Regions from separate parts of the Aminobacter sp. SR38 genome, predicted to be linked through region 3. Evidence: riboswitches for the same ligand, from Rfam matches in the RefSeq annotation. Region 3 holds a riboswitch; each other region holds the start of a gene.

Region 1 (10,223 bases), on a different replicon from region 3:
GACTGGGGGCCGCTGTTCGCCGCCCAGCACGATGCCAGCTCGACGGCGTTTGGCGAGCCCGGACTTGTCGTCGGTCTCGGCCCGCTCGGCCTGAGCTACATCCTGCGCGCCGGCGGAACGGGCTACTTCCGCAAGGGCGTGGTTGCCCCGCTGATCGCCGCGGGCGAGCTGGAAACCGTCGAAGGCGCGCCCGAATTTACCTATCCGGTCTACGCCGTCTGGCCCGAAGCCAGCGAAGCACGGGCCGACGTGCAGGAGGCGCTGGCTGGGCTGAGGCAGACTGTCCGGTAAAGGAGCGCCCCAAGGCAGGAGCGCCCGCAACGCGGGTCATGCGCTGCCGATGACCCGCATCAACCGCAGATCGTGACTGCGCCGATGTTGCCGGCACGCGGCCGCAAGGGCAGCACCAAGAACCTCGATGTCGGACACTTCATGAGGCCGCCAGCCGCAATGGCAGCCATCGGGGCAGGCATGAACGTCGGCCACTTCGCGATAGATCGACCCGACCGCCTGCGCGGCTAGCCGCATCACCGCAATCGGAGACAGGCCTGTCTTGTGCATGACTTCGCAAAACTCATTCATGATCGTTGCGCGGATATGCGCCGACGCCTCTTCACTGCGGCGTTCCATCTCGGCCATCTTTGACACTCGATAGTCTCCATCTGATATGTTGTCCCGCGACAGTCCGGCCCTTCCTCAGGCAGGACGGCGTAGATCTGCCGCGGCGGTCTTGTCCTGTTCCAAGACGAAATCGGAGGCGATTGCCCGCAGCGCCCGGCGCGCTGCGTCTAGCTTGCGCATCGCCTCGAACATCGTCTCGCGGTCGGCGCGGTGGCGCTCCAGCTCAACCGCGAAAACGGCATTGCCCACACTGTGGGGTTCCGGCACGGCATTGACGCGCTTCAGGCTCAGATCAGCCTGACGCCTTGCCCGGCGAACCTGGGCGCCCAGCGCTTCGACCTCGGCGAACGTCTCGCGATATCGGCGCATCCCATCGCCCTGCGCCTCGCCGGCATCCTTGAAGGGGTTGACATGCATCATGACCTGCTGACCCCTGGCGCAAGCTCGTTGTCGCGGATGCGCGGAAAAGTCTCGCGACCAGCGATGACGACCGGCTCTTCCGCGGCATAGGATTCGGTCGAAAGCGGCTTGGGCTCGACACCCTTGCCGTATTGCAGTTTCTGCCAATGCCCAGGTTGTGGGCGAGCTATGTCATGACGATCGCAGGCCTGCGCCACCTGCTGGTCGCGCACGCCAAGCTGCACGGCGATCTCGGTCATCGGCCGTGACCAGACCAATTGATGAAGCTCGGCCCGCGTCAGTTCGACAGCTTGGCTGGTCGCACGCTGACCCAGCCTGCTGATCCGATGCGTCCCAACATTCATTGCCGAAAGAGCTATTGCCACGACCTGGTCCCATCGTGCCGACGGTGGCCGTTGCGGCCGTCCTGTCCCGAGCACAACCGGACCATATAAAACATGACTATTAATATCAAGTTTAGTTTGGCCCCGAATTTTGCTCTGTCGGCGACGGCCGGAGCCTTCGCCGACAGGCATGAGTTTGCGCACCGAAGCCTTAGGCCGCGTGGCCCGGCGCGTCGTCGTCCTCCGCCTCCGGCTCCGATTGCTCGAAGCTGGCTTGCCAGGTCGTGATCCTTTGGCGGCGTGCTTCATCTCCCAGGCACTCGGCCAGACGGACCTTCTGTCGCAGCGCGACACGCAACGCAGCCCGGGCATGGCGCCCGGCAGGCGCCTGGCCGGCGTCGAGCTCCCTGCCCGTCTCCAGCGCGTCGTCGACATAGGCCTTGCCGGCGAGAGCCTCGGCGGTGCCGAAACGGCTCATCAATTCCTGAAACTCGCTATGCAGGGTCAGGTCGAACGGCCGGTCCTTGCCCAGCGGATCGATGACCGGATTGCCCGGATGCAGCGAGCCGACTGGCAACAGGCCAGATGGGATCGGCGTGTTGGCCGAATGCGTGCGGCCTCCCTTCAGAAGCTTCGGCAGCAGATGTGTATGCGGTCCCTCGGGAGAAACCCCGCCCGTGTCGGGTCCACCGATCTTCTGGTAGACCTCGACACGGCCGATATTGGTCAAGGCGATCCGATGCGGATGGACCGCAAGGATCGCCGGCATCGCCTCATTGCCATGCTCGAACAGCGAACGGCCGAGATTGGCGCGCAAGACGGCCAGCAGCTTTGGCTCGCTGGTGCGGATGCAGAAGTCGCATTGCGGCAAGGACAGGCCCATGTCGAACAGGATGCCGGTGCGGTCGATACCCCGGATCGCGTGATCGTCCGGCCCGATCTCACTCAGCACGCTCCTGCTGCCGCGCCGCGCCTTGGTTTCAGGAAGGCACAACGCCACCGCCTGGCTCCAGCGATGCCGCTTCGGACTGAGCGCCTCGTAGGCGACAGGCACCAGTTCGCTCAACGTGCCGCGATCGACACGAATACCGCCCCGCCGGGTAGCCCGGGTCAGCAGGTGAGTGTCGTCTATCACCGCAACCTCGCCGTCATCCTGATGGAACTCGGCAATGGCGCCAAACGCGCCCATGCTCCATCCACTGCGCCAGTCGGTCAGGTGGTGACGCAGCAGCTGCTCGAGGTAACTCATGGTCGTGCTCCGGTATCGACGGCAACGAGATCGAGCGGCTGGACAACCAGCCCGCCCGCTGTCTTGCCGAAGAAGGCTTCGACGCCATAGACGTCGCGCAGGGTTTGGGCGGTCAGCACTTCATCAGGCGGGCCGTCGGCGACGATCCTGCCGGCGTCGATGAGCAGCAGTCGGGTGCACCAGCGGGCGGCGAGCCCGAGGTCGTGCAGCGAAGCCACGACGCTTCGTCCGCTGCTCGCGAGATCGGCAAACAGGCGCATCAGCGTGATCTGGTGCGACGGGTCGAGGCCCGATGTCGGTTCATCGGCGAGCAGCAGCGGCGTCTCTTGTGCCAGCGCCCGGGCGATCAGCACACGCGCCTTTTCGCCACCCGAAAGCTCGGTCGCAGCGCGGTCCCGAAAGCTGTCGACTTCCATCTTGCGCATTGCGGCGTCGATGGCGTTGCGGTCGGCAAGGGCGAGCGAGGCGAAACTTGGCCGATGGGGCGAGCGACCGAGGCCGACCAGCATCTCGACCGGCACGGCCCAGGCGATCTCGCGCTCCTGCGCAACGTAGGCCATATGCCGAGCGCGCTCCCTCGCGGGGACATGAGCGGCGGCGAGCGCACCCAACGCGATTGCGCCGTCTGCCGGTGTCAGTCCGAGCAATGCGCGCAGCAAGGTCGACTTGCCGGCTCCGTTCGGGCCGATAAGGCCGACAAACTCACCCGCCATGACGGAAAAGGACACGCCGTTGAGCACCGGCCGGCCGCCGAGCGACGCCCTGAGATCTTGAACATCGAGCAGCATCAGGCAAGCTTCCTTCTCGTGCGATAGACAAGCCACAGGAAGAACGGCGCGCCGACGATTGCGGTCAGAACGCCGAGCTTGAGGTCGCGGCCGGGCGCGATCAGCCGGACCAAAATGTCGGCGGCAAGCAGCATGCAGGCCCCGCCCAAGGCGCTCGCCGGCAGCAGCCGCGACGGGCGCGCGCCGACAAGCGGCCTCAGCATGTGCGGGATGACGAGGCCGACGAACCCTATGGCACCCGACACCGCCGTTGCGGCACCGACGGAGGCCGCCGTGCCGAACACGGCCAGCAACTGCACGCGGCGCATGTCGATGCCCATGCTGGCTGCCGTCTCGTTGCCAAGCGTCAACGCGTCGAGCGCCCGGCCGAGCGCCGCCAGCATCGCCCAGCCGACCAGCATGAACGGCAAGGCGAGCCAGACATGGGTCATCGACCTGTCGGTCAGCGAGCCGAGCATCCAGAACATGATCTCGAGCGCGGCGAACGGATTGGGCGACAGGTTGAGCGCCAGCGAAGTCATCGCGCCGGCAAAGCTCGACACGGCGACACCTGCCAGGATGATGGTCAAGGTGCTGCCGCGCAGGCCGGCAAGTGCCTGGACCACGACGACGGCGAGCACGGCGGCAGCCAATGCCGACAGCGGCAAGGCAAGCGGGAAGACAATCGTCAGGCCGGAATAGATGGCGATCACCGCGCCCAGCGAAGCTGAAGCGCTGACGCCGATCAGGCCCGGCTCGGCCAGCGGATTGCGCAGATAGCCTTGAAGTGCCGCACCGGAAAGCCCGAGTGTAGCACCGACCATCAGACCGAGCAGCGCGCGCGGCAGGCGGATCTCACGCATGATCAGCTCGATGGCGCCGGCCTTGTCGGAAAACAATGCAGCGATGCTGTCGCCGAAGCCGAGGCCCGCCGGACCGACGGTGAGCGAAAGCAGGAACAGAATGGTGGCCAGGATGGCAAGAACGGCAAACACGAGCCTGTAGCGGGACATGTCACTCACTTGGCGTCCCCCTCGGCGGCATCGCGCAGCAGGCGGGCGGCTTCAAGTGTAAACGGCGCGCCGCAAATGGTGTATCGCGACGGCACCGCCACCGCCCTGCCCTGCCCGGAGACCGCCCGATAGGCCGGGTGGACGAAGTTTTCCTGGGCGAGTGCCGGGACGCCATAGTCTTCGCCGCCACCGACGACCAAATCTGGTTTGGCCAGCACCAGCATCTCCAGCGGCAACCGCGCCGTGCCGCTGAGCCCGAGCTTGTCTGCAATATTGACCAGTCCGGAAAGCTTGACGATCTCGTCGACGAGCGTTCCAGTGCCCGAGGTGTAGCTGTTGGCGTAGTAGGTCGCGACGGTCTTGCCCGAGGCGCTTTCCTTGCCCAATTCGGCGACGCCACGATCAAGCGCGGCGACAAGTTTTGCCGCTTCTTCGCGCCGCTCCAGGACCTCTCCCATGCGCAGGATGTTGGCCCTGATGTCGGCAATGGAGCTGTCCGGCGCGAATTCCTCGACCCGGATGCCGAGGCGCCTCAGCAACTCAACCGTCGTCCGTGTCGTGTAGGCTCCGGCGAGTACCAGGTCAGGCTGCATCAGAAACACTTCCTCGGCAAGGCCATGATTGACGGCAAAGCCGTTGGTCCGATCGGCCAGCACCGACGTGTTGGGATCGCTTGCCAGATAAGACACTGAATGCAGCTGCCCCTCGGCCGCCAGAAGCATCGCCAGCTGGTCGGTGCAGACATTCATCGACACGACGCGTTTCGGCGGCCCGGCGGCTGCCGGTGCTGATGACAACGCGGCCAGCCCCGCGAGAGCGGACAGCCACGCTCGAAACCGAGCGCAGCTGAGACGATTGGTGGGCATGTTACCTCGCATCAGAACACACGCGTGAAGCTCAGATTGAAGCTTCGGCCCGGCGCGCGATAGTTGGTGACGGTCGAATAGTGTTCGTTGAACAGGTTCTCGACCGAAAACTTCAGGCTCGCCCGCTCGTCGAACGTGTAGTTGGCGGCGAAATCCACCGTCACATAGTCCGGCAGCTTGATGGTGTTGGCGGCATTGGCGTAGCGCGCCGCGCCGTAGAGCAGCTTGGCGGTGAGGTCGAGGCTGTCGGTCGCGGCAAAGCTCACCTCGGCGGCCGCCTTGAAGCGATCGCGATAGGGAATGTAGCGGCCGTTGTCCTCATTCTTCGGCGAGCGGTAGTCGATCGAAACCTTGCCACTCCAGCGCTCGTCGAACGCATGCGACAGGCTGGCCTCGATACCGGTCACCTTGGCGCGCGCGACATTGAACGGCAGGTAGGTCGGCGGGTTGGAGGCGATCGCGTCGGTCAGCCAGGTCTGGTAGAAGGCGACGTCAAGCTCGGTCCCCTCGCTTGGACGCCAGTTGATGCCGATCTCATAGGACCGCGACTTCTCCGGCTTCAGGTTGGGATTGGAGTAGTTGGGGTAATAGAGGTCGCTGAAGGTCGGCGCCCGGAAGCCGGTGCCGTACGAGGCGCGCGCCACAAGCTCGGGAACGAGCTCGTAGCTGGCACCGATGTTGTAGGTGGTGGCGCCTCCGAACTGTTCATTGTGATCGTAGCGCAGACCGCTGTCGATCGTCAGCGCGCCATAGTCGAGCGAGTACTGGCCGAACACCGCCACGAGGTCGCGCGAGCCGACACCGAAATCGACAGTCGAAGCCACCTCCTCGCGATAGGCCTCGGCGCCGCCGACCAGGACATGCCTGACTTCACCTGTTTCAAAGGACTTTTCCGTCGACGCGAAGATGCCGTAGCGCCTGGTGTCGAATTCGCTGCTGCCCACGACGCTGTCACGGACATTGGTCGAATAGTCGAGGTTGCCGGAAAGTTCGACGGTCGAGCTCCAGCTGTCGGAATGCTTCACCCGTGCGCCGATCCTGCCGGCGAAGGTGTCGGTGTCAACTTCATTGGCGGAAGGCGGGGAGGCATCGTACTGGCTGCGGCCCCGGGCAAACAGGCCATCGGCATATAGCGGCCCCAGCCAAACTCCTTGGCGGCTGCGACGCTGAGCGAGCCCTGCAGGAAGCCATCGTCGTCAGGCTCATGTCCCCAGGCCAGCGGCGTGGTGAAGTCGTAGCCGCGCGTGCCGAGGATGGAGCCACCGACGGAGTAATCGATGCCGTCCTCGGTGCGTCCGCGCAGATCGCCTGAGAGATAGCCACCCCAAGGATGCGTGAAGCCCGAGGTGATGCTGCCGCAGGCGTTACGGCCGTCGTCACACTGGCCGCCCTGTTTGGTGATGATGTTGACGACACCGCCGATGGCATCGGAGCCATACTGCGCTGAGTGCGGTCCCTTGGCGATCTCGATACGCTCGATCGACGACAGCGGAATGTTGAAGATCGAGCTCGTATCGCTGGTCGCCGATGAACTGCGGACGCCATTGACCAGCACCAGCGTCTGGCCGGCCGACATGCCGCGCAGATAGACATTGGACGAGGCCCCCTGGCCGCCATAACCGATGATCGAAACGCCGGCATAGTGCTTCAGCAACGACGGCAGGTCTGCTGCCGCGGACTTTCGCAATTCTTCCTCGTCGATCACTGTGGCCGACGACGTCGGGCGAACAAGCGCGGTTTCGCGGCGCAGCGGCGTAACGACCAGGCGCGGCAGCACGGTCACGCCGCCTGCAGCGGGCGCCTGCTGCGCGCTGGATGGTGTCGGGATGGCCAGCATGATCGCGCCGATGCCCAGGATAAGTCTCTGCATTTCTGCCCTCAAATGGTTTGGGGGGCGCGACAAGGATCGCACCCGGTTTCCAAACCGCAGGCAAGACAGGTCGGCAGGCAGACTTTGGGACAAGATTGACCCGACGGCCTTCCGCATGCGGCAACACTTTCGATGTCACCGCCACGAGCGACCGCGCCTGACCACACCCCGTGGACAAGCATGGGTGACTGGAACGGGCAGGTCTCCTGACTTCCGTGTCACAGCCTTTTTCCGCCTTCCCGAACGCGCGAATGCGTTCAGTGGCATGATGGAAGAGGCTCAACGGTTACAGTTGCGGGGGCAGTCGCGGATTTGGCCTTCGGCCTCACCGTGTTCCCTTTTCATCCGCCTCTCGGCGGAACCGATTCCGAGGCGGACGCTACTCAGGGATGCCGAGGCTTGTCAATCGCAATCATGCGATCGGCCATAAAATATATTGATTTTCAAATAGATAGGATCATTGGACACGGACAAACAGGGCAGCTTGTGCAATCGCCCCGGACGCGGCAAGCCCTGCATGGGACCGCCAATTGGACGGCACTGCCCCTCGTGGACAGAGGCCACCAGCACATTGCCAACGGGGTCGCGGAAACTGAACCGACGATGTGCGCGCTACGGCCATCGACATCATCTTCGGCCGCGTCGGTATCATCCGCGCATGTTCAGCCGAGCAAGGTCCTTGTCAGCGCATGATCCTTGTCGGCAAGCCCGTCGATGACGCTGAAGTGATGCCGGTCGGGCTCGACCACTGTAGCGGTGGTGGCGCCAAGCCCGGTCCAGATATTGGAAAGCAATGCGTTCTGGCGCAGGAACTCGGCGCGCTCGCCACCGCCGACCCAGCAGGTGATTCGGACGTTGTCCACCGGCCGCAGCAGCGCCGGGCTTTCAGCCAGCGCCTCGGTCTCGTCGATGTGGAGCGTCTTGTTCATGCCGGTGTTGATCAGCGGCCTGAGATCATGAACTCCCGAGAGCGAAACGACATGACGGATACGAGACTGCACATCGGGCGCAAGCGGCGAAGCAGCCGCGACCATGCGCGACACGAGGTGTCCGCCGGCGGAATGACCGGTCAGCATGATCGGGCCTTCGACCAACGCGGCTGCCTTGCCGATCGCCGCACCGACCTCGCGCACGATATCGCCGATCCTGACTTCCGGGCACAAGCTGTAGGACGGCATCGCCACCGCGTAGCCGCTGTCGATGGAACCCTTGGCGAGATGCGACCAGTAGCTCTTGTCGAGCGCCATCCAGTAACCGCCATGGACGAAGACGACGAGCCCCTTCGGCGTGCCTTCAGGCAGGAACAGGTCGAACCGGTTGCGCGGCCTGTCGCCATAAACGATGTCGAGTTGCGCCCTATCAGCTGCCGACAGGACGTCACGAAACGATTGCGCCGGTTCCACCCACGCAGCAGGCCAACGGTCGCCGCCGGCGATGTTGGCGCCATTGCTGTAGGCGTTGTCCCAATCGGCGATATGGCGTTCGAGCATACGGGCATCCCTCCAAGGCGGCAGCAATCCAGGCGCATAGCAATGGCCAGCGTGCCGGATTGCGTCAATGGGCCAGCGGCAGAAACTTTATGCTTGAAATAATTTTGGTCCGGTGCAATTCTCAGCCATCAGTCGAGAACGTGGGAGGTCTCGCTGTGCCAGACGCCGATCGCATGTCGATCTCGCATAGCCGCGGCCTGTGCCGAACGGCTACCCGTTGCGGCGCAGCACCTTCCCCCGAAGTAACGCATTCCAACGCACGCATGGCGCTTCCGTCATGCCGATGAGCAGGTAGGGGACAGCCGCAGAATGCTTGGACCGTCAGCGCATATTGACACCTTCACGCGCGATAACCTGCCACCCCAGGACCAGTGGCCGACCTTTCTGCTCGACGGCTTCGACTATCCCGAGCACCTCAATGCGGCCGTCGAGCTGACCGATCGCCTGGTCGAAAAAGGCCTGGGCGACCACACCGCGCTGATCGGCAACGGCCGCCGCCGCACCTACAAGGAGCTGTCCGACTGGACCAACCGACTGGCGCATGCGCTGGTCGAAAACTACGGCGTCAAGCCCGGCAATCGGGTGCTGATCCGCTCGGCCAACAACCCGGCAATGGTCGCCTGCTGGCTGGCCGCGACCAAGGCAGGTGCTGTCGTCGTCAACACCATGCCTATGCTGCGCGCCGGTGAGCTCGCCAAGATCGTCGACAAGGCAGAGATCACGATTGCGCTGTGCGACACGCGCCTGATGGACGAGATGATCGCCTGCGCCAAGGACAGCGCCTTCCTGACCAAGGTGATCGGCTTCGACGGCACCGCCAACCATGACGCCGAACTCGACCGGGTCGCGCTCGACAAATCCGTCATCTTCGAAGCGGTCAAGACCGGCCGCGACGACGTCGCCCTGCTCGGCTTCACCTCGGGCACCACGGGCGTGCCGAAAGCGACGATGCATTTCCATCGCGACCTGCTGATCATCGCCGACGCCTATGCCAAGGAGGTGCTTTCGGTCACCTCCGACGACGTCTTCGTCGGCTCGCCGCCGCTGGCCTTCACCTTCGGTCTTGGCGGCCTGGCCATTTTCCCATTGCGCTTCGGCGCGGCCGCGACCCTGCTCGAGCAGGCAACGCCGCCGAACATGATCCACATCATCGAGACCTACAAGGCGACGATCTCGTTCACCGCGCCGACCGCCTATCGCGCCATGCTGAAGGCCATGGACGAAGGCGCCGACCTGTCGTCGCTGCGCGTCGCGGTCTCTGCCGGCGAGACCTTGCCCGGGCCGGTGTTCGAGGAATGGCTGGCCAAGACGGGCAAGCCGATCCTCGACGGCATCGGCGCCACCGAGATGCTGCATATCTTCATCTCCAACCGCTTCGAGGACATGAAACCCGCCTCCACCGGCAAGCCGGTCGGCGGCTATGAAGCGCGGGTCGTCGACGGCGACATGAACGAGGTGCCACGCGGCACTGTCGGCAAGCTTGCCGTGCGTGGCCCGACAGGCTGCCGCTACATGTCCGATGACAGGCAGCTCGAATATGTCCGCGACGGCTGGAACCTGACCGGCGATGCCTTCATCCAGGACACCGACGGCTTCTTCCACTT
Region 2 (10,223 bases), 660 kb from region 3:
CCGCCGTCAGGCCCCTGATCTGGATACTGCCACGCGCAGTCACCTCGACGATGCCGTTGCCGTGACGCGCCGCGGTTTCACAGATTCCGATCAAGACGTTGGGCGCGATTTCTCCAGCAAGCGGGTTGAGCCGCACCAACAGGCCGTCGCCGGTCGACATCGGGGCCGAAAGGGCCGGACAAGCGCCGCGGCGGGAAAAGCCGGTCATGCCGCAACCTCGCGCGCTTCAGCCTCGGCGATGAGGGCAGCGAGATCGTCGTCGACGGAGTTGCGCAGCGGGTGCCACAGGCCGCGCCGACGGGCGGTGGCAAAACGCTCGGCGATGAATTTTGCTGCCGCCGGGTTTTCGCGCAGCATGAAGTCGCGCACGTCCTCGTTGCCGACATAGGCGTCGTGGACGGCCTCGATCAGCGCGGCCGGGATGGCGTTGGTGGTCTCGGCAAAACCGATCAGCCTGTCGACCGTCTCGGCGAATTCGGAAGCGCCGCGCGGGCCATGGCGCATCTGGCCGGCAATGAAGCGGGCATTGGTGGCGCGTGCCCTGACGACGCGGCCGACAGCTTCAGTGACCGAGCGCGGCCGCGGCTTCTGCGGATCCGAGGTGTCGAGCACGATGACGTCCGCGTGCCTGCCGAGGGCTGCGACCGCTGCTGCGAAGCCGCCGATGAAGGCGACGTCGGCGGAGCCTTCGAGAATGTCGCGGCCGGGGTCGTCGCCGGTGTGCACAAGCAGGTCGGCCTCGGCGATGCGGTCGGCAAAGGCGCCCGGCGCGGAAACGCCTTCGCCGTCGCTGCCCCCGTAGGCGTGGGAGGCAGCATGGAGATATGCGCGGCCGAGGTCCTCGCGCGCCTGCCAGTCACCGCTGGAAAGCAGGTCCTCGAGGCCGGCGCCATAGGTGCCGGGGGAGGAACCGAAGATGCGTGGCTCGACCTTGCCCGCGGCGCGCGTGCTGGCGGCGAGCGGGTTGTCGTGGTCGTCTTCGTCGCGGGTGGCAACGGCGCGCGCGGCGGCGTCGATGAGTGCGATCTGGGTTGGGAACATGTCGCGAAACAGGCCAGAAATGCGCCAGGTGACATCGACGCGCGGGCGACCGATCGCTGCCGGCGGCAGCACTTCGATGCCGGTGACGCGACCGGTGGCGGCGTCCCATTGCGGCCGACAGCCCATCAGCGCCAGGCCCTGGGCGATCTCCTCACCGCCGGTGCGCAAGGAAGCGCTGCCCCAGAGGTCGATGACGAGCGCACGCGGCCATTCGCCATGGCTCTGCAGGTAGCTGCGCATGACCTCGTCGCTGGCTGCCTTGCCGAGGTCGAAGGCCGTCGGCGTCGGCATTGTGCGCGGGTCTGACGTGAACAGGTTGCGCCCCGTCGGCAGGACGTCGGTGCGGCCACGTGCCGGAGCGCCTGCTGGGCCGGCTTTGATATGGCGGCCGTCGAGCGCGGCGATCAGGTTTTTCCGCTCGGCTTCTGCGCTGGCAAGGCGCGCTGAGTCCGGCTCGTTCTCTTCGGCGCGGCCATAGATATGCAGGCCGTCCTTGATGGCGAAATCTTTGAGGTCGCAGAGCCAGGCGTCGATGCGGCGCAGCGCTTCGTCGGGCGCGTCGGTCCCGGCGACGCCGGCCTCGGCAGCAAGGCCGGTCTGCGACGCCGTTTCGACGATGAGCTTGGCCAGGCGGTCGCGGCGACGACGGTCGAGGCCGTCTGCCTGGGCGTATTCGTCGACCAGGCGCTCGAGCTTCTGCTGGTGTTCGTCCAGGCCGGCAGCGGCGAGCGGCGGCGGCAGGTGGCCAAGCGTGATCGCTGCGATGCGACGCTTGGCCTGGGCCGCCTCGCCGGGATTGGAGACGATGAAGGGATAGACCACCGGCAGGGAGCCGATGACGATTTCGGGAAAGCAATTCCGGCTCAGTGCCACCGCCTTGCCGGGCAGCCATTCGAGCGTGCCATGGGCGCCGACATGGACGATGGCGTGGATGCCGAGCGACTTCTGCAGCCAGAGGCCGAAGGCGAGCAGCGCGTGGCGCGGCGGCAGCGTCGGGTCGTGATAGTCGACGCGGCGATCGGCCGAACGGCCGCGGTCAGGGGCGAGGGCGACGGTGACGTTGCCGAAGGTGGCGGCGCGGAAGGCGAAGTGGGGCAACGTAGAGCGCGCACTTCCGCCTGTAGCCTTCGCTTCGGGATAGCCCCACGCCGCTTCGACAGCTTTCCTCGCCTCCTCAGGCAGATCTTCGGCAAGCGTGAGATAGTCTTCGAGCGCCAGCCCTTGCCCACCAGCCTCAATCAGGTCGAGCAATGCGCGCGGCGATTGCGGAATCGATTCAACTGTGTAGCCGGCCTCCTTGAGGTCGTGCAGCATGGCGAGCACGCTTGATGGCACGTCGAGGCCGACGGCATAGCCGGTGCGACCGGGGGCGCTGGGATAGTCGGGGACGAGAATCGCCAGCTTGCGCTTTTCGGGCGGTGTCTGGCGCAGCCTGAGGTGGGCGGCTATGCGGCGGGCGACCTGCTCGACGCGATCGGACTCGGGCCGGTTGGCGAAGGCGCGGAAACCGAGGGCTGGGTCGACTTCGCTCTCCGCCTTGAACGAGATGGCGCCGGCGAGGATTCGACCGTCGAGCTCGGGCATCACCACATGCATGGCAAGATCGGCGGGCGCAAGGCCGCGCGGGCTGCCTTCCCAGGCCTCGCGGCGGGTGGTGGCGACAATGACCTGGAACACCGGCACGCGGGCGCGGTCGAACAGCGTTTCCGTGCCCGGTTCGGCGCCGGCGGCGAAGGCGGTTGCGGTGAGGATGGCCGTGGGCGCGAGCTGGTCCAGGGCTGCTTCGACGAATGCCAGGGAGGCGTTATCCTTGAGGCTTGAGACGAAAATCGGAACGGGGCGGAGGCCCTCTGCTCTCAGTGCCTCGACCAACGCATCGATAGGGGCGACGTCGGCGGCGAGCAGCATCGAACGGTAGAAGAGGATGGGGATGGCAGGAGAGCTGGAGATGCCGTGATCCTGCGCCTCCCCCTCTGTCCTGCAGGACATCTGCGCAGAGGCGCTGGTCCATCTGGCAAAAGAGGCTTCTAAATCACGGACGATGCCCCGCGCCGGATCATAAAAACCCGCCTTCGGCACTGCGACGGGTGCCGCCATGGCATTCTTGCCACCCGCCAGTCCGGCCAGCCGCGCCACCAGCGCCTTCATGTTCTCCGGGCCGCCCTCGCGGAAATAACCGAGCAGAGTGTCGAGTTCGGTGCGCGGCAGGGTCGAGGCCTCGATCAGCCTGAGATCCTCGTCGTGGCTTTCGCCCGGCAAGAGCGCCAGCGCGATGCCTTTTTCGCGCGCCATCGCGGCAAGCTGGTCGCAGCCGTAGCGCCACCAGTCGTGGCCGCCGAGAATGCGGACAAGGATGACCTTGGCGTGGCTGGCGACGCTGTCGATCCAGAGATCGACCGACATCGGATGGCGGAGGTCGCGCAGGCTTGCGAGCCGCATCGATGGCAAGTTGTCCGCATCCGCCTTCCAGGCGCCGGCGAGGCCGGCCAGATCGCTGTCGGTGAAGGACAGCGCCGCCACATCCGCAGGCTTCTGCCTGAGGTCGACAGGCTCGATCAGGTCATCGAGCGAGGCGGAGGTGGTGGTGAGGATGTGCATCCCGGCTGTCCGGTTCAGCCGACCAGGATACGCTCGATGGCCGGGCGGTCGAGACCCTTGAGGCCGATCACGACCAGGCGCGAGCGGCGGTCGTCCTCTGCGGTCCAGGCACGGTCATAATAGTGGTTGACGCGCGGTCCGACGGCCTGGATGAGCAGCCGCATCGGCTTGCCGCCGACGTCGACGAAGCCCTTCACACGCAACACGTTCTCTTCTTCGGCGGCGGTGGCGACGCGTTTCGCCAGTTCGTCCGGGTTGGCGATCGACGGGATCTCGATGACGAAGGTATCGAAGTCGTCATGCTCGTGGTCGAACGCCCCGTCGTGATGGGTCTTGCGGTTTTCGATGTCGTCCTCGACGGCGAGGCCGAGGCCGAGCAGCACCGACGGATCGACCTTGCCATGCGCCGACGGCACGATCTTGACGGCGCGTGCCAGGTGCTCGCGCACGATGGCGGTGGCGCGGGCGTGGCCGGCTTCGTCGAGCAGGTCGCTCTTGGACAGGATGATGAGATCGGCGCAGGCGACCTGATCCTCGAACACTTCCTCGACCGGGTCGTCGTGGTCGAGCGAATCGTCCGCACTGCGCTGGGCGGCGAGCGCTTCCATGTCGGAGGCAACTTTACCTGCGGCCAGCGCAGGACCGTCGACCACGGCGATGACGCCGTCGACCGTCACGCGGCTCTTGACCGTTGGCCACTGGAAGGCCTGGACCAGCGGCTTGGGCAGCGCCAGGCCCGAGGTCTCGATCAGGATGTGGTCAATCCTCGGTGTAAGCGACAGAATTTGGTCGAGGGCAGGGACAAAGTCGTCGGCGACGGTGCAACAGATGCAGCCATTGGCCAGTTCGACGATGTTTTCCTCCGGGCAGGCATCGACGCCGCAGCCCTTGAGAATCTCGCCGTCGATGCCGACATCGCCGAACTCGTTGACGATGATGGCGAGGCGCTTGCCCTTAGAGTTCTCGAGGATGTTGCGCAGCAGCGTGGTCTTGCCGGCGCCGAGAAAGCCGGTGACGACGGTGCAGGGAACGCGTTCGACGGAGGCGGTCATGTGTCTTCCTTGATGAGTGCAAGTGGTGGGATGCGCGCGACGAGGCCGCGCTTGAGGCTATCGGGACGGCCGCGCCAGGGGATCAGGCCGTCGGTCGAGGTGGCGAAGAGTCTTGCGCCGGCGACGAGATCGTCGCCCGACATGGTGTTGAGATCGCCGAAGACGTAGCTCCACGCGCCGTCGCGGATCAGGGCGGCGCTAAGGCGGCGCTTGCAGTTGCCCAGGCACTCGACGCTGCGCACGGCGATCTCGCCATCGGCGGCGAGGCGGGCGTGCTCGGCAAGCTGGGCGCCGGCGCGTGGATGGGCGTCGGAGCTGTTTTCGTCGCGGCAGGATGAGCAGACGAGGATGGTCACGTCGCATGGGCGCGCGTCGGCTGCATCGCAGGATGCGTCGGCTGATGCGACCGGAAGGTTGTCGTCGAAATCCAAATCCAGGCTCCTTGCCCGGGGCACCCGCCAGGCGATCGGATCAATGTCTGCGACGGCAGGTCTCCTGGCTTGCGGATCGTCGCCTTCGCTCGCCTTCCCGGGAAAATCCCAGTGGTCTTCGAGCTTGGCTCTTCGCTCACAGTTGCGGGGACAGCCGCGGATTTGACGCCACCGGCGCGCACCGCATTCCCTCTTAGCCTTCGCCGTTGCGGGCGAAGGACCGTCTGTGGGCGATTTAGGCTTTCGCGAGGGGTGGAGTCAACGAGGCGGAGCGACCCGCAATGTCGCTCAGGCCGGGTCCGAGATCGCCCGCGGGCGTCACCTCGATGCTTTCGAGGCCGAGCCAGTCGCGCATCTGCTGGAGTTCTTCGTAAAGTTCGGCTGCGGTTTCCGGTGGCGCACAGGGCTCTGCATAGGCGGCGTGGACGCGCAGGATACCCGCCGGTCGGTCGGCCTTCAGGTCGATGCGGGCGACGATGCGCTCGCCCAGAAGGAAGGGCAGGACGTAGTAGCCGTACTGGCGCTTCTCAGCCGGGGTGTAGATTTCGATGCGGTAGCGGAAGTCGAACAATTGCTCGGCACGGGTGCGCTCGAAGACGAGCGGATCGAAGGGCGCAAGCAGGGCGCGTGCCTGGATCTTGCGCGGAATGCGCGCATCGGCGTGGAGATAGGCCTGCCGGTCCCAGCCTTCGACGCGGACGGGAATCAGTTCGCCGGTCTCGACCAGCTCTTCGAGCCGGCCTTTCATGTCGGCTGGCGACAGGCGGAAATAGTCGCGCAGGCAGATGCCGGTGGCGATGCCATGGGCGCGGGCGGAGATTCGCAAGAGATCGCGATGCGCATCCTCGGTCTGGGGAGCTGGACGGTCGTATATGCCGGCCGGGAGCACGCGCTCAGGCAGATCGTAGAGGCGTTCGAAGCCACGCCGCGAATGGGTGGTGATGCGACCGGCCCAGAACAGCCATTCGAAGGCATGCTTTTCCTGGCTCCAGCCCCACCAGCCGCCGGAACCCTTGGCGCCCTCGATGTCGGAAGCGGCGATCGGACCGCGGTCGACCACCTGGCGAAAGATCTCTTCTATATAGGGCCTGTTGGCACGGCCGAACTTGGCAAGCCCGCCATACATCCCGTCCTCGGCCCGCGCCATGCGCCAGCGCAACAACGGAAAGGTCTCCAGCGGCAGCAGCGACGCTTCATGCGCCCAGTATTCGAACAGCATGCGCTTCTTCGGAGCCATGGCGTCGTCGAGCAGGGCCATGGGGTAGGAGCCTAGTCGCGAATAGAGCGGCATGTAGTGGGCGCGCACGACGGCGCTGACCGAGTCGATCTGCAGCAGGCCGGTGCGGTCGAGCACGCGCTGCAGGTGACGCCGCGTGATCGCGCCGGTGGGGCGCGGGTCGGCAAATCCCTGGGCCGCCAATGCGATGCGGCGGGCCGTGGCGAGTGAGAGTTTTTCCTTCATTGCGGCAAGCTATCGCAGTCTCTTGAGGAGTGACGCAAGGGCACGAGAATCGACCTTTGCTGCAAATGCTAGCAGAACTTGGGTTCCGGTCTTGTCAGGAGCGTAAACTTGAGTAGAAAACGAAGGAAATCAAAGGGGAGCCACACGCGCAGGATTTTAGGCCAGCAGTGTGCTTTGCCACGTTTTGGCCAAGGTTGGACTTGCTTCGACCGACCGGCTGCGCTAACCGTCGCCGCATTGCAGCACGACCGTTTCGTCCGGCTCGGCGAGAATCTGTCGCGCTTCCGGAAACGGACCCCGTGCTGTAAATCTGGGTGGATAGGCCACCAACGGAATTCGCAGCATGAACGCTCTCCTGAGTTCGTACCTGCCCATCGTCATTTTTATCGGTGTGGCGCTTATTGTCGGCATTGCGCTTATCGTGGCGCCTTTCCTTGTGGCCTACCGCAGTCCGGATCCGGAAAAGCTTTCAGCCTATGAGTGCGGCTTCAACTCGTTTGACGACGCCCGCATGAAGTTCGACATCCGCTTCTATCTGGTCTCCATCCTGTTCATCATCTTCGATCTCGAAGTGGCGTTCCTGTTCCCGTGGGCGGTGTCCTTCGGCGAGATCGGCATGCTCGGCTTCTGGTCGATGATGATCTTCCTGGCCGTGCTGACCATCGGCTTTGTCTATGAGTGGAAAAAGGGAGCGCTGGAATGGGATTGAACGACGCCTCCGGCACCCTGATCGCGCCGAAGCCGAAAGGCATCATCGATCCGAACACCGGCAAGCCCATCGGTTCAGACGACGCCTTCTTCGGCGAGCTGAACAACGAATTGTCCGACAAGGGTTTCCTCGTCACCTCGTCCGAAGCGCTGATTACCTGGGCGCGTACCGGTTCGCTGATGTGGATGACCTTTGGTCTGGCCTGCTGCGCCGTCGAGATGATGCACATCTCGATGCCGCGTTATGACGCCGAGCGCTTCGGCATCGCGCCGCGCGCCTCACCGCGCCAGTCGGACGTGATGATCGTCGCCGGCACGCTGACCAACAAGATGGCGCCGGCGCTGCGCAAGGTCTACGACCAGATGCCGGAACCGCGCTACGTCATCTCGATGGGCTCGTGCGCCAATGGCGGCGGCTACTATCACTATTCCTATTCGGTGGTGCGCGGCTGCGATCGCGTCGTGCCCGTCGACATCTATGTGCCCGGCTGTCCTCCGACCGCCGAAGCACTTCTCTACGGCATCCTTCTTCTCCAGAAGAAGATCCGCCGCACCGGCACGATCGAGCGGTGATCCCAGATGAGTGAAGCCCTGAACGACCTTGCCGCGTACATTGCGGAAAAGCTCGATGCGGACATCGAAGAAAGCGTCGTCGCCTATGGCGAGCTGACGCTGACGGTGAAGGCCGCCGACATCGTCGACGTGATGACCTTCCTGCGCAGCGATGTGCAGTGCCAGTTCGTCTCCTTCATCGATGCTGCCGGTGTCGACTACCCGCAGCGTCGCAAGCGTTTCGATGTCGTCTATCATCTGATGTCGCCGCGCCAGAACCTGCGCATCCGCGTCAAGGTCGCCACCGACGAGGACACGCCGGTTCCGTCGATCACCTCGGTCTATCCGGGTGCCGACTGGTTCGAGCGCGAAGCCTATGACATGTACGGCATCCTGTTTTCGGGCCATCCCGACCTGCGTCGACTTTTGACCGACTACGGTTTCGAAGGTCACCCGCTGCGCAAGGACTTTCCGCTCACCGGCTTCGTCGAGGTTCGCTACGACGACGAGCATAAGCGTGTCGTTTACGAGCCGGTCGAGCTCAAGCAGGAATTCCGCAATTTCGACTTTTTGTCTCCCTGGGAAGGCACCGAATACGTGCTGCCGGGTGACGAAAAAGCCAAGACGAATTGAGGCGCCGAAATGGCTGAAACCTCCGTCCGCAACTTCAACATCAATTTCGGCCCGCAGCATCCGGCGGCACACGGCGTGCTGCGGCTGGTGCTCGAGCTCGACGGCGAAGTCGTCGACCGCGTCGATCCGCATATCGGCCTTTTGCATCGCGGCACCGAAAAGCTGATTGAGCAGAAGACCTATCTGCAGGCCGTGCCCTATTTCGATCGCCTCGACTATGTCGCGCCGATGAACCAGGAGCATGCCTTTGCGCTCGCGGTCGAGCGCCTGCTCGGCCTCGAAGTGCCGAAGCGTGGCCAGATCATCCGCGTGCTCTATTCCGAGATCGGCCGCATCCTGTCGCACCTGCTCAACGTCACCACGCAGGCGATGGACGTCGGCGCGCTGACCCCACCGCTGTGGGGCTTCGAAGAGCGCGAAAAGCTGATGGTGTTTTATGAGCGCGCCTGCGGCGCGCGCATGCACGCGGCCTATTTCCGTCCGGGTGGTGTCCACCAGGACCTGCCGCAGAAGCTGGTCGAAGACATCGGCAAGTGGATCGATCCGTTCCTGCAGACCGTGCAGAATCTCGACGACCTTCTGACGCCGAACCGCATCTTCAAGCAGCGCAACGTCGACATCGGCGTGGTGTCGCTCGACGACGCATGGGCCTGGGGTTTCTCGGGCGTCATGGTGCGCGGTTCGGGCGCTGCCTGGGACCTGCGCAAGAGCCAGCCCTACGAATGCTATTCGGAGATGGAATTCGACATTCCGATCGGCAAGAACGGCGACTGCTACGACCGCTACCTGATCCGCATGGAAGAGATGCGCCAGTCGGCGAAGATCATGCGCCAGTGCGTCGATCTGCTGCTCGGCAAGGAAGCGACCGGTCCCGTGTCAAACGTGGACGGCAAGGTGGTTCCGCCGAAGCGCCAGGCGATGAAGCGTTCGATGGAATCGCTGATCCATCACTTCAAGCTCTACACCGAAGGCTATCGTGTGCCGGCTGGCGAGGTTTATGCAGCCGTCGAGGCGCCTAAGGGCGAATTCGGCGTCTTCCTGGTCTCCGACGGCACCAACAAGCCTTACCGCTGCAAGCTGCGCGCACCGGGCTTCGCCCATCTCCAGGCAATGGATTTCCTGTGCCGCGGCCACATGCTGGCGGATATCTCGGCCGTTCTCGGCTCCCTCGACATCGTGTTTGGTGAGGTCGACCGCTAAATGTCAGTCCGCCGTCTCGCAGAAGCCAGCGTCCAGCCAGCGTCATTCGCCTTCAACAAGGCGTTCACGGCGCAAGCCAAGACCTGGATCAAGAAGTATCCCAAGGGCCGCGAACAGTCGGCCGTCATCCCGCTGCTGATGCTGGCGCAGGAACAGGACGGCTGGGTGACCAAGGCTGCCATCGAGCATGTCGCCGACATGCTTGCCATGCCTTATATCCGTGCGCTCGAAGTCGCGACCTTCTACACGCAGTTCCAGCTCAAGCCGGTCGGCACGCGCGCCCACATCCAGGTCTGCGGCACCACGCCCTGCATGTTGCGCGGCTCGGAAGAGCTGATGGACGTCTGCCGCTCGAAGATCCATCACGACCAGTTCCACACCAACGAGGCGGGCACGCTGTCGTGGGAGGAAGTCGAGTGCCTTGGCGCCTGCGTCAACGCACCGATGGTCATGATCTTCAAGGACACCTACGAGGACCTGACGCCGGAACGCCTAGGCGAGATCATCGACCAGTTCGAGGCTGGCAAGGGCGCGCAGGTCAAGACC
Region 3 (10,223 bases):
TTGGCAACGATTGCCTGGGCGCTCTGGGAATCGGGCCTTGAGTTCTGGCCGCTGGTGCCGCGCCTCGTAGCACCTGCAGTGATCGCCATCCCGGCGCTGTTGCTCGCCCCGCTCTTCCCGACGCGCACCGGCAAACGGGCTCCGTTCGCGCTTGCCGGCCTGCTGGTCGCGGCACTTGTCGCTACCGCCTTCTACGGCTTCACCCCACATGGCATCATCAGCAATACGCTCGCCTCTGCCGAGCCCAAGCCGAGCGTTCCTCCGGCAGCCGCCAGCGCCACCGACTGGCGCCACTATGGCCGCACCCCGGCAGGTACACGCTATGCCCCGATCGACCAGATCAACCGCGACAATGTCGACAAGCTCGAGGTTGCCTGGACGTTCCAATCGGGCGATATCCCCTCAGGGACCGCGCAGGACCAGAACACGCCGCTCTTCGTCAACGACACGCTCTACACCTGCTCGCCCAACAACATCGTCCATGCGCTGAACCCGGATACGGGCGAAGTGAAGTGGAAATTCGACCCGAAAGCCAAGTCGCCGCTGTGGCAGCGTTGCCGTGGCGTCAGCTATTACGAGCCGGCTTCGGCACCGAGCGAGGCCAATGCAGCCTCCGCCGACCCGCTGGCACCCGCAAGCGTCGTAGCGTCGACGCCCGACATGCCCGCTGCGGCGGCATCCTGCGCCGCCCGCATCGTCATGACCACCATCGACGCCCGCCTGATCCAGCTCGATGCCAAGACCGGCGAGCTGTGCCAGGATTTCGGCAATGGCGGCATCGTCGACCTCAAAAGCGGCATGGGCGAGATCAAGGACGGTTTCTACTTCCAGACCTCCGCCCCCACCGTGGCGCGTGACCTGATCATGGTCGGCGGCTGGGTGTGGGACAATGTCGAGACAGGTGAACCCTCCGGCGCCGTACGCGCCTTCAACGCCCTCACCGGCGAACTGGTCTGGGCCTGGGATCTCGGCAACCCCGCCATCACCAAGCTGCCGCCGGAAGGCGAAAGCTACACCCGCGGCACGCCCAATGTCTGGTCGACACCGGCCTATGACGAGGCCCTTGGCCTTGTCTACCTGCCGACCGGCAACGCCACGCCCGACTTCTTTGGCGCACATCGCTCGAAGGCCGCCGAGGACTATACCGCCTCGGTCGTCGCCCTCGACATTGCAACCGGCCGCGAACGCTGGAAGTTCCAGACCGTGCATCACGACATCTGGGACTATGACGTTCCCGCCCAGCCGGCGCTCTACGACGTGCCGGATGGCAAGGGCGGCACGGTTCCGGCGCTGATCCAGATCACCAAGCGCGGGCAGATCTTCATGCTCGACCGCCGCGACGGCAAGCCGATCGCCGAGGTCGAGGAGCGCGCCGTTCCGCAGACCGGCGGCGTGCCGGAGGACTTCCTGTCGCCGACTCAGCCCTATTCGGTCGGCATGCCGGCGATCGGTGCGGAGCCGTTCGCCGAGGCCAAGATGTGGGGTGCGACGCCTTACGACCAGCTCTACTGCCGCATCGAGTTCAAGAAGATGCGCTACGAGGGCGAATTCACGCCTCCCGGCCTGACGCGTTCGATCATCTTTCCAGGCTACTATGGCGGCATGAACTGGGGCAGTGCGGCGATCGACGAGGCCCGGGGGTTGCTGATCGTCAACGACATCCGCATGCCGCAGTTCGCCCAGCTGATGCCGCGCGAGGAGACCGACAATTATGGCGGCTCGGCAGCCCATGACGGCCTGTCGCAGCAGAAGGGCACGCCCTATGGCGCGCTGAAGAACGGCTTCATGTCGCCGCTCGGCGTTCCCTGTCACCAGCCACCTTATGGCACCTTCACCGGCATCGACCTCAAGACCCGCCAGATCGCCTGGCAGGTTCCGGCGGGCACGCTGCAGGATACCGGTCCGCTTGGCATGAAAACCGGCCTGCAGATCCCGATCGGCATGCCGACGCTGGGCGGTCCGATCGCGACGTCAGGCGGCCTCGTCTTCTACGCCGGCACGCAGGACTATTATCTGCGTGCACTCGACGTGGAGACGGGCAATGAGTTGTGGAAGGGCCGGCTGCCTGTCGGCGCCCAGTCTACGCCAATGACCTTCGTCTCGCATGAGAGCGGAACGCAATATGTGGTCATCTCGGCCGGCGGGGCGCGCCAGTCGCCTGACCGCGGCGACTACATCGTCGCCTACAGGCTGCCCAGGCAGAACTGAGTCTGGGCGCATCGACATCGGAAGGGGCGCCTCGGGCGCCCTTTTCATTTCTGGCCGGCAAGGGCGGTACCCGTGCGACGAACGGGTACCCGCCAGTAGCCGTGCTCGCCCAGCGCAGCGTGCCCCCCGGCCTGCGCGTCATCGGCGAAGCCGAGGGCCTGCCGCCGCTGCCCGAGATGGAAATCGGCATATTGCGCAACCCGCAGGCCGCCAATTCGGCAGTCGACCGGCTCTACGAATTTCTCCGACGCGACCTCACCCAGCAATCCTGATCCTCTCAGCTAGCGCCTTGCGCACTTCTCCTATGCGCCAAGTGCATTGCTGCAATGCGGCAACGTCGCTTGTGCCGCGCCGGACATGAGGAAATTGTGCGTCTAAATCGTTTCAGCTCCCCTGAGTCCGCCCATGCCCTTGCCGATCCTCGCTCTGGCCATTGCATCCTTTTGCATCGGCACCACCGAATTCGTGATCATGGGCCTGTTGCCGGAGGTCGCCGCAGACCTCGGCGTGTCGATCCCGGCCGCCGGTCTTCTGGTCACCGGCTACGCGCTCGGCGTCGTCGTCGGCGCCCCGATCATCGCGGTGGGCACAGCGAAACTGCCGCGCAAACCGGTGCTGATCGGGCTCGCCATGATGTTCGTCTTCGGCAACCTGCTCTGCGCCATCGCCCCCACTTACTGGACGCTGATGATCGCCCGCGTCATCACCGCCTTTGGTCACGGCGCCTTCTTCGGCATCGGCTCGGTGGTGGCGGCAAGCCTGGTCCCAACCAACAAGCGCGCCAGCGCAATTGCGTTGATGTTTGCCGGCCTGACATTGGCGAACATCCTCGGCGTTCCCGGCGGCACGGCACTCGGCGAAGCCTATGGCTGGCGCGCCACCTTCTTTGCCGTCGTCGTCATCGGCCTGCTCTCGGTGGCGGCCATCGCCTGGCTGGTCCCTGCGGGCGTCGCCCCTCCCGGCAAGGGCGGGGTATCAGGCGAGGTCAAGGTGCTGGGCAAGCTCCAGGTATGGCTCGCCATGATCATCTCGGCGCTCGCCTCGGGCAGCCTGTTTGCCGTCTTCACCTACATCAAGCCGATCCTGACCGACGTCAGCGGCCTCTCGGTTGAATCGGTCACTTGGGTGCTGTTGCTGTTCGGCGGCGGCATGACGATCGGCAACATCATCGGCGGCAAGCTGGCCGACTGGAAGCTGATGCCCACAGCCATCGGCGCGCTGGTGGTGATGGCGGCGATCCACGTCGCCTTCGCCGAACTCAGCTCTTCGGCGCCCGCCGCGATCCTGCTCGTCTTCATGTGGGGCGTCATCACCTTCGTCATCGTGCCACCGATGCAGATGCGCGTCGTCGAAACCGCTTCGGAGGCACCGAACCTCGCGGCCACCCTCAACCAGGGCGCCTTCAACGCCGGCAACGCCGCCGGCGCCTGGGCCGGTGGTGCTGCGATTTCGATGGGCGTGAGCTATGCCGACCTGCCCTTCGTCGGCGCGGCCATTGCGCTGTCTGCCTTCAGCGTCGCGCTCATTTCCTTCGCGCTCGACCGCCGCGACGCAATTCAGCAGGCGGCATGACGCTTTAGCGATTGTCAGCAACCCGTCGCTGCTGTAGCCACGACAGCGATGGTTCCTGCTATCCGGTTCGGGCAGCAGGTTAAATGGGAACACGGTGAGACGTCCCCGACGCGAAACCGTGGCTGCCCCCGCAACTGTGAGCGGATAGCAATTCGGAAACATGCCACTGGCCGAAAGGCCGGGAAGGCTCCGAGGCGCGATCACCCGCAAGCCAGGAGACCTGCCATCATCCGATTAACTCAACCGGCCGGGGTGTGCCGCGGAGATGATGATGGTTGCGACTGCCTTTTTCGGTACCGGCGCGCTTTCCGGATCGTTCTGCTGCCTCCGCCCGACCGCGGAGACAGGGTATGCTCGATCGCGTCCACGCCGCTAGCCGCCTTGTAGGCACCACCCCGGCACTGCTCGAACTCGATGGCGTCAGCTGGGGCCCTCGTGCTTCGCAGCCGATCCTCGAGCCGATCAGCCTTGCGGTTGCGCCGGGCGAGTTGCTCGCCATCGTCGGCCCCAACGGTGCCGGCAAGTCGAGCCTGCTGCGCTGCCTCTACCGCTACCACAAGCCGACTTCGGGCACTGTCCGCCTCGACGGCACCGACATCTGGAAGATGAAGCCGCGCGACTGCGCCCGCCGTATAGCGACCGTGCTTCAGGAAAGCGCCTCGGACTTCGGCCTGACCGTCGCAGAAATCATCGAGTTGGGCCTGACCCCGCATGTCACGAGTTTCGGCACCAGCGACCGCGACTACGACCAAGTCGAGGCAGCCCTTGCCCTCCTCGGCCTGACCGCACTCGCTGCGCGCGACCTCTGCTCGCTGTCGGGCGGCGAAAAGCAGCGCGTGATGATCGCCCGGGCATTGGTGCAGCGACCCGACCTTCTGATCCTCGACGAACCGACCAACCACCTCGACATCCGCCACCAGCTCGAAGTGCTGGAGCTGCTCGGCAATCTCGGCTGCACCGTCATCGTTTCCCTGCACGATTTGGCGCTCGCCTCGGCCCATGCCAACCGCGTGCTTGTCATGGACGGCGGCCGCGCCATTGCCTGCGGCGCGCCCGCCGACATCCTGACGCCCGATCGCATACGTGACAGCTTTTCCGTCGGAGCGACCCTCGACGACCACCCCGTCACCGGTCGTCCACGCTTTTCCTTTCACCTCGAACGCTGAACATCAAGGAGCCTCCATGCGCCTGCCCATCATCGCCGCCGCCCTGCTCGCCACCTGCGCAACAGCTATGGCCAGCGGCTTCCCCGTCACCGTCAAGAGCTGCAACCGCGACGTCACCTTCGAGGCCGCGCCCAAGCGCGCCGTCTCGCACGACGTCAACCTGACCGAGATGATGCTGGCGCTCGGCCTCGCCGACCACATGGCCGGCTATTCCGGCATCTCCGGCTGGAAGACGCTGAGCGAGGATTTGCGCAAGGGCGTCGGCGAACTGCCCGAACTCGCCCCACAATACGTCAGCAAGGAAGTGCTGCTCGGCGCCGACACCGACCTGTTCTTCGCCGGCTGGAATTACGGCATGAAGGTCGGCGGCGACGTCACCCCGGATACGCTCGCGCCCTTCAAGATCGCTGTCTACGAGCTGACCGAAAGCTGCATCCACATCATGAAGAAGGACAAGTCGTCGCTTCAGGACATGTATGCCGACCTGCTCAATCTCGGCGCCATTTTTGGTGTGCGCGAGAAGGCGGAGGTCCTGGTGGCAGGCTATGAGAAGGCACTCGCCGACTTCCAGGCCGAGCTGCCCAAGCTCGACAAGCCGGTCAACGTGTTCATCTACGATTCCGGCGAGCAGAAGCCGTTTACCGCCGGACGCTACGCCATGCCGACCGCCATTATCGAGGCAGCCGGCGGCAAGAACATCGTCGACGACGTCGAGTCGAGCTGGGTCGAGATCGGCTGGGAGCCAGTCATCGAGCGCAATCCCGACATGGTGGTGATCGTCAATTACGGTGAGGTAACTGCCGAGCAGAAGATCGACTACATGCGCACCAACCCGGCCTTCAAGGACATCGAGGCAGTGAAGAACAACCGCTTCTTCGTGCTCGAATACAACGAGGCGACGCCGGGACCGCGCAACATTGCGGCGATCAAGCGGCTGGCCGCCGCGATGCGGGCCGACTGAGCCGTGTCGCATCGCCACCTCGTCACAGGGCCAAGACACGTCCTGATCCACGCCATGCCGGCCCTGATACCGGGGCTGGCCGTGGTGCTTGTGATAGGCATGATCATTGCCGTCGGCGTCGGCCCGGTGGCGATCCCACTGGAAACGGTGTGGGGCGTCATTGCCAACAAGCTGATACCGGGAAGCGTCGAGGCGGTCTGGTCGAGCGGACGCGAGAATATCGTCTGGGACGTGCGCGCGCCGCGCGTCATCCTGGGCGCCATCGTCGGCGCCTCGCTGGCGCTGGTGGGGGGAGCCCTGCAGTCGGTGACACGCAATCCGCTCGCCGATCCGCATCTGCTCGGCATTTCGTCGGGCGCGGCCTTCGGCGCGATCATGGCGCTGATCCATGCCGGCATGGTGCTCGGCACCGTCACCGTACCGGTCTTCGCCTTTGCCGGCGCGCTGGCGGCAACCGCACTGGTGCTTGCCATCGCCAACCTGGCGCGGGCGCAGTCGGCCGGCCAGCTGATCCTTGCCGGCGTGGCGGTGAGCTTCATCATCTCGGCCGCAGGCAACCTCTTGATCTTCATCGGCGACCCCAAGGCTGCCCATGTCGCGATCTTCTGGATGCTTGGCGGGCTCGGGCTGGCGCAATGGAGCCATCTGCCCTATCCGCTGGCAGCCCTTGTCCTGTGCGGCGTCTGGCTGATGACGCAGACCCGCAACCTCAACGCCATGACGTTGGGCGACGAAAGCGCAACCGCACTCGGCATCCCGGCGCAGCGCTTCCGGCTCAAGGCCTTCGTCGCCTGCGCGCTGCTGACCGGCTGTGCGGTTGCCTACTCCGGCGTCATCGCCTTTGTCGGCCTGATGATCCCGCACATCGTGCGCTTCTTCGTCGGTGGCGACTATCGCCGCGTGCTGCCGCTGTCGGCGCTGGTCGGCGCCATCTTCCTGATCGCCGCCGACATGGCCGCACGCACGGTCGTGCCGCCGCAGGACATGCCGCTCGGCATCGTCACCGGGCTGATCGGCGGCATTGCTTTCGTCATCCTGATGCGGCGACGGACAACAAAGTGAGGGTCAGTTGGTAATGCAATGCAAGACGACGCAAATCCGGTTGCGTGGCCCCGAATTCGCCGCTATGCATTCCGCCATGAACACGACTTCGCTCCAGAACATTTGGTGGCGGGCCAGCTGACAGCGGCCTCTTGAAGCGCGTGCGCGTGAAGATTGTGATGGCCGCAACGGGATTTCCGGGCGGCCATTTGCTTTTTTCGAACCAGGCTCCGGACGCTCCCACTGCAAGAGATGGAGACGGGAATGACGTTGGAATTGCTTGAAGACGGCGCCGAGCGCTACGTGACGTCAGGCGGGGTGTCGATCACCCGGCAGCGCCACGAAACCGCCTATCACGGCGCGATCGAGACCTATCTCGACGGGCTCAACAGCCGGCGCGGCGCGGTGTTCTCCTCCAACTACGAATATCCCGGCCGTTACACCCGCTGGGACACCGCCATCATCGACCCGCCGGTGGTAATCTCGGCACGCGGACGCGCAATGAAGATCGAGGCGCTGAACGGCCGCGGCGAGGTGCTGCTGCCGGTGATCCGCGCCGTGCTCGCGCCGCTCAATGAGCTGACGATCACCGAGACCTCCAAGCGCCTGATCGCGCTCGAGGTGGCGACGCCCGGCCGCGTCTTTACCGAGGAAGAACGGTCGCGCGTGCCTTCGGTGTTCACCGTGCTGCGCGCCATCACTGCCTTGTTCAAGTCGGACGAGGACAGCAATCTTGGCCTCTACGGCGCCTTCGGCTACGACCTCGCCTTCCAGTTCGACCCGGTCGAGCACACACTGGTGCGCAAGGACAGCCAGCGCGACCTGGTGCTGTTTTTGCCCGACGAGATCCTTGTCGTCGACCATTATTCAGCCAAAGCCTGGCACGATCGCTACGACTATTCCGGCGCGGGTTTCTCGACCGAGGGCCTCGCGCGGGACAGCGTCGTCGAGCCGTTCAAGGCGTCCGACCGCATTCCGCCACGCGCCGACCATGAGCCAGGCGAATATGCCCAACTGGTGCGCCGGGCGATGGACAGTTTCAAGCGCGGCGACCTGTTCGAGGTCGTGCCCGGCCAGATGTTCTACGAGCGCTGCGAGACGGTGCCGTCGGAGATTTCGCGCCGGCTGAAGGCGATCAACCCTTCACCCTATTCGTTCTTCATCAATCTCGGCGAAGGCGAGTATCTGATCGGCGCCTCGCCGGAGATGTTTGTCCGCGTCAACGGCCGCCGCGTCGAGACCTGCCCGATCTCGGGCACCATCAAGCGTGGCGACGACGCCATCTCCGACTCTGAGCAGATCCTGAAGCTGCTCAATTCGAAGAAGGACGAATCCGAGCTTACCATGTGCTCTGATGTCGACCGCAACGACAAGTCCAGGGTTTGCGAGCCAGGCACGGTACGCGTCATCGGCCGCCGCCAGATCGAGATGTATTCGCGGCTGATCCACACTGTCGACCACATCGAGGGCCGCCTGCGCGAGGGCATGGATGCCTTCGACGCCTTCCTCAGCCACGCCTGGGCCGTGACGGTCACCGGCGCGCCCAAGCTGTGGGCCATGCGTTTCATCGAGCAGAACGAGAAGAGCCCCCGCGCCTGGTATGGCGGGGCGATCGGCATGGTGCATTTCAACGGTGACCTGAACACCGGCATGACGCTGCGCACCATCCGCATCCAGGACGGCATCGGCGAGGTGCGCGCGGGCGCCACTTTGCTCTACGATTCCGTTCCCGAGGAAGAAGAAGCCGAAACCGAACTGAAGGCCTCAGCCATGCTCTCCGCCATCCGCGACGCCAAGACCGGCAACGCTCCCGGCACCGAGCGCGCCACCGCGCGCGTCGGTGAAGGGGTCAAGATCCTGCTCGTCGACCACGAGGATTCCTTCGTCCACACGCTGGCCAACTACTTCCGCCAGACCGGCGCCGACGTCTCGACCGTACGCTCGCCTGTGCCGGACGAAGTCTTCGACCGGATCAAGCCCGACCTGGTCGTGCTCTCCCCCGGCCCCGGCACGCCGAAGGACTTCGACACGGCGGCAACGATCAAGAAATCCAGGGACCGCGACCTGCCGATCTTCGGCGTCTGCCTCGGCCTGCAGGCACTGGCCGAAGCCTATGGCGGCGAGTTGCGCCAGCTGGCGGTGCCAATGCATGGCAAGCCATCGCGCATCCGCATCTCCAAGCCGGGCATCGTCTTCTCCGGCCTGCCCAAGGAAGTGACCGTCGGCCGCTACCACTCGATCTTTGCCGATCCGGTGCGGCTGCCCTCCGACTTTGTCGTCACGGCGGAGACTGAGGACGGCGTCATCATGGCGTTCGAGCACAAGAAAGAACCGATCGCCGCGGTGCAGTTCCATCCCGAATCGATCATGACGCTCGGCCATGACGCCGGCATGCGCATGATCGAGAACGTGGTAGCCCACATGCCGCGCAAGGCCAAGGACAAGGCGGCCTAGCCAACATAGACAACCTCCCCTCTCGCGGCCGCTTGGCCGCGGGCGGGCAGCAGCCATCAAGCGAGATCATGGTCCAGACCGAAACGAAGGGATTTTCAGCCAGCGGCAGCCAGCCGACATCGGCCAAGAAGCGCGTCGCAAGACTGGCTTTCTGGTCGATCATCATCGGCGGCGCCGTGATGGGGCTGAAATTCGTCGCCTGGTGGCTGACGGGTTCGGTGGCGCTCTATTCGGACGCGCTGGAATCGATCGTCAACGTGGTTGCTGCGATGGCAGCCTTCTGGGCAATCAAGGTCAGCCACAAGCCCGCCGATCTCGACCACCAGCACGGCCACCACAAGGCCGAGTACTTCTCGGCCGTGCTCGAAGGCGTGCTGATCATCGTCGCGGCCTTGCTGATCCTGTTCGAGGTTTGGCGCAGCTGGGGCACGCCGATGGACCCCGAGCAGCCCTGGCTCGGCCTCGGCATCAACGGTATTGCCGCCGTGGTGAATGCGATCTGGGCCACCATGCTGATCCGCGTCGGCCGCGCAGAGCGCTCGCCGGCGATGGTCGCAGACGGCCATCACATCATGACCGACGTGGTGACGTCGGCCGGCGTGCTTGTCGGCCTGGTCGGCGCAATTACCACCGGCTGGACGATCCTCGACCCGGTGCTGGCGGTCATCGTCGCGCTCAACATCCTGTGGCAGGGCTGGCACGTCATGAGTTCGTCGATGAACGGGCTGATGGACCGCGCCGTCGAGCTGGAAGACCACATGCGCATCCGCGACATCATCTCGGCCAACTCCAAGGGCGCGATCGAGGTTCACGACCTCAAG

The links. A riboswitch is a leader RNA that binds a small molecule or an ion and turns the genes downstream of it on or off. The one in region 3 is predicted to bind cobalamin.
Region 1: another riboswitch for cobalamin. It lies ahead of IG197_RS36915 (TonB-dependent receptor); the one in region 3 lies ahead of IG197_RS22170 (ABC transporter ATP-binding protein).
Region 2: another riboswitch for cobalamin. It lies ahead of IG197_RS25415 (DUF1636 family protein); the one in region 3 lies ahead of IG197_RS22170 (ABC transporter ATP-binding protein).

The regions. Positions count from the first base shown of each region.
Region 1 is NZ_CP062113.1:553-10,775, forward strand. It holds gene IG197_RS27940 (LysR family transcriptional regulator) at 1-291, shown strand, start outside; gene IG197_RS27945 (hypothetical protein) at 328-639, opposite strand; gene IG197_RS27950 (hypothetical protein) at 697-1,041, opposite strand; gene IG197_RS27955 (hypothetical protein) at 1,038-1,280, opposite strand; gene IG197_RS27960 (hypothetical protein) at 1,576-2,613, opposite strand; gene IG197_RS27965 (ABC transporter ATP-binding protein) at 2,610-3,404, opposite strand; gene IG197_RS27970 (FecCD family ABC transporter permease) at 3,401-4,393, opposite strand; gene IG197_RS27975 (ABC transporter substrate-binding protein) at 4,399-5,259, opposite strand; gene IG197_RS36910 (TonB-dependent receptor domain-containing protein) at 5,271-6,377, opposite strand; gene IG197_RS36915 (TonB-dependent receptor) at 6,281-7,129, opposite strand; cobalamin riboswitch at 7,308-7,510, opposite strand; gene IG197_RS27985 (alpha/beta hydrolase) at 7,792-8,619, opposite strand; gene IG197_RS27990 (AMP-binding protein) at 8,929-10,223, shown strand, end outside.
Region 2 is NZ_CP062112.1:5,191,926-5,202,148, forward strand. It holds gene cobG (precorrin-3B synthase) at 1-208, opposite strand, end outside; gene cobN (cobaltochelatase subunit CobN) at 205-3,639, opposite strand; gene cobW (cobalamin biosynthesis protein CobW) at 3,654-4,691, opposite strand; gene IG197_RS25415 (DUF1636 family protein) at 4,688-5,122, opposite strand; cobalamin riboswitch at 5,159-5,362, opposite strand; gene IG197_RS25420 (winged helix-turn-helix domain-containing protein) at 5,358-6,584, opposite strand; gene IG197_RS25425 (NADH-quinone oxidoreductase subunit A) at 6,928-7,293, shown strand; gene IG197_RS25430 (NADH-quinone oxidoreductase subunit B family protein) at 7,284-7,865, shown strand; gene IG197_RS25435 (NADH-quinone oxidoreductase subunit C) at 7,872-8,477, shown strand; gene IG197_RS25440 (NADH-quinone oxidoreductase subunit D) at 8,487-9,677, shown strand; gene IG197_RS25445 (NADH-quinone oxidoreductase subunit E) at 9,678-10,223, shown strand, end outside.
Region 3 is NZ_CP062112.1:4,531,830-4,542,052, reverse strand. It holds gene IG197_RS22185 (membrane-bound PQQ-dependent dehydrogenase, glucose/quinate/shikimate family) at 1-2,208, shown strand, start outside; gene IG197_RS22180 (hypothetical protein) at 2,310-2,480, shown strand; gene IG197_RS22175 (MFS transporter) at 2,614-3,780, shown strand; cobalamin riboswitch at 3,813-4,023, shown strand; gene IG197_RS22170 (ABC transporter ATP-binding protein) at 4,131-4,946, shown strand; gene IG197_RS22165 (ABC transporter substrate-binding protein) at 4,963-5,907, shown strand; gene IG197_RS22160 (iron ABC transporter permease) at 5,962-6,969, shown strand; gene IG197_RS22155 (anthranilate synthase) at 7,213-9,402, shown strand; gene IG197_RS22150 (cation diffusion facilitator family transporter) at 9,471-10,223, shown strand, end outside.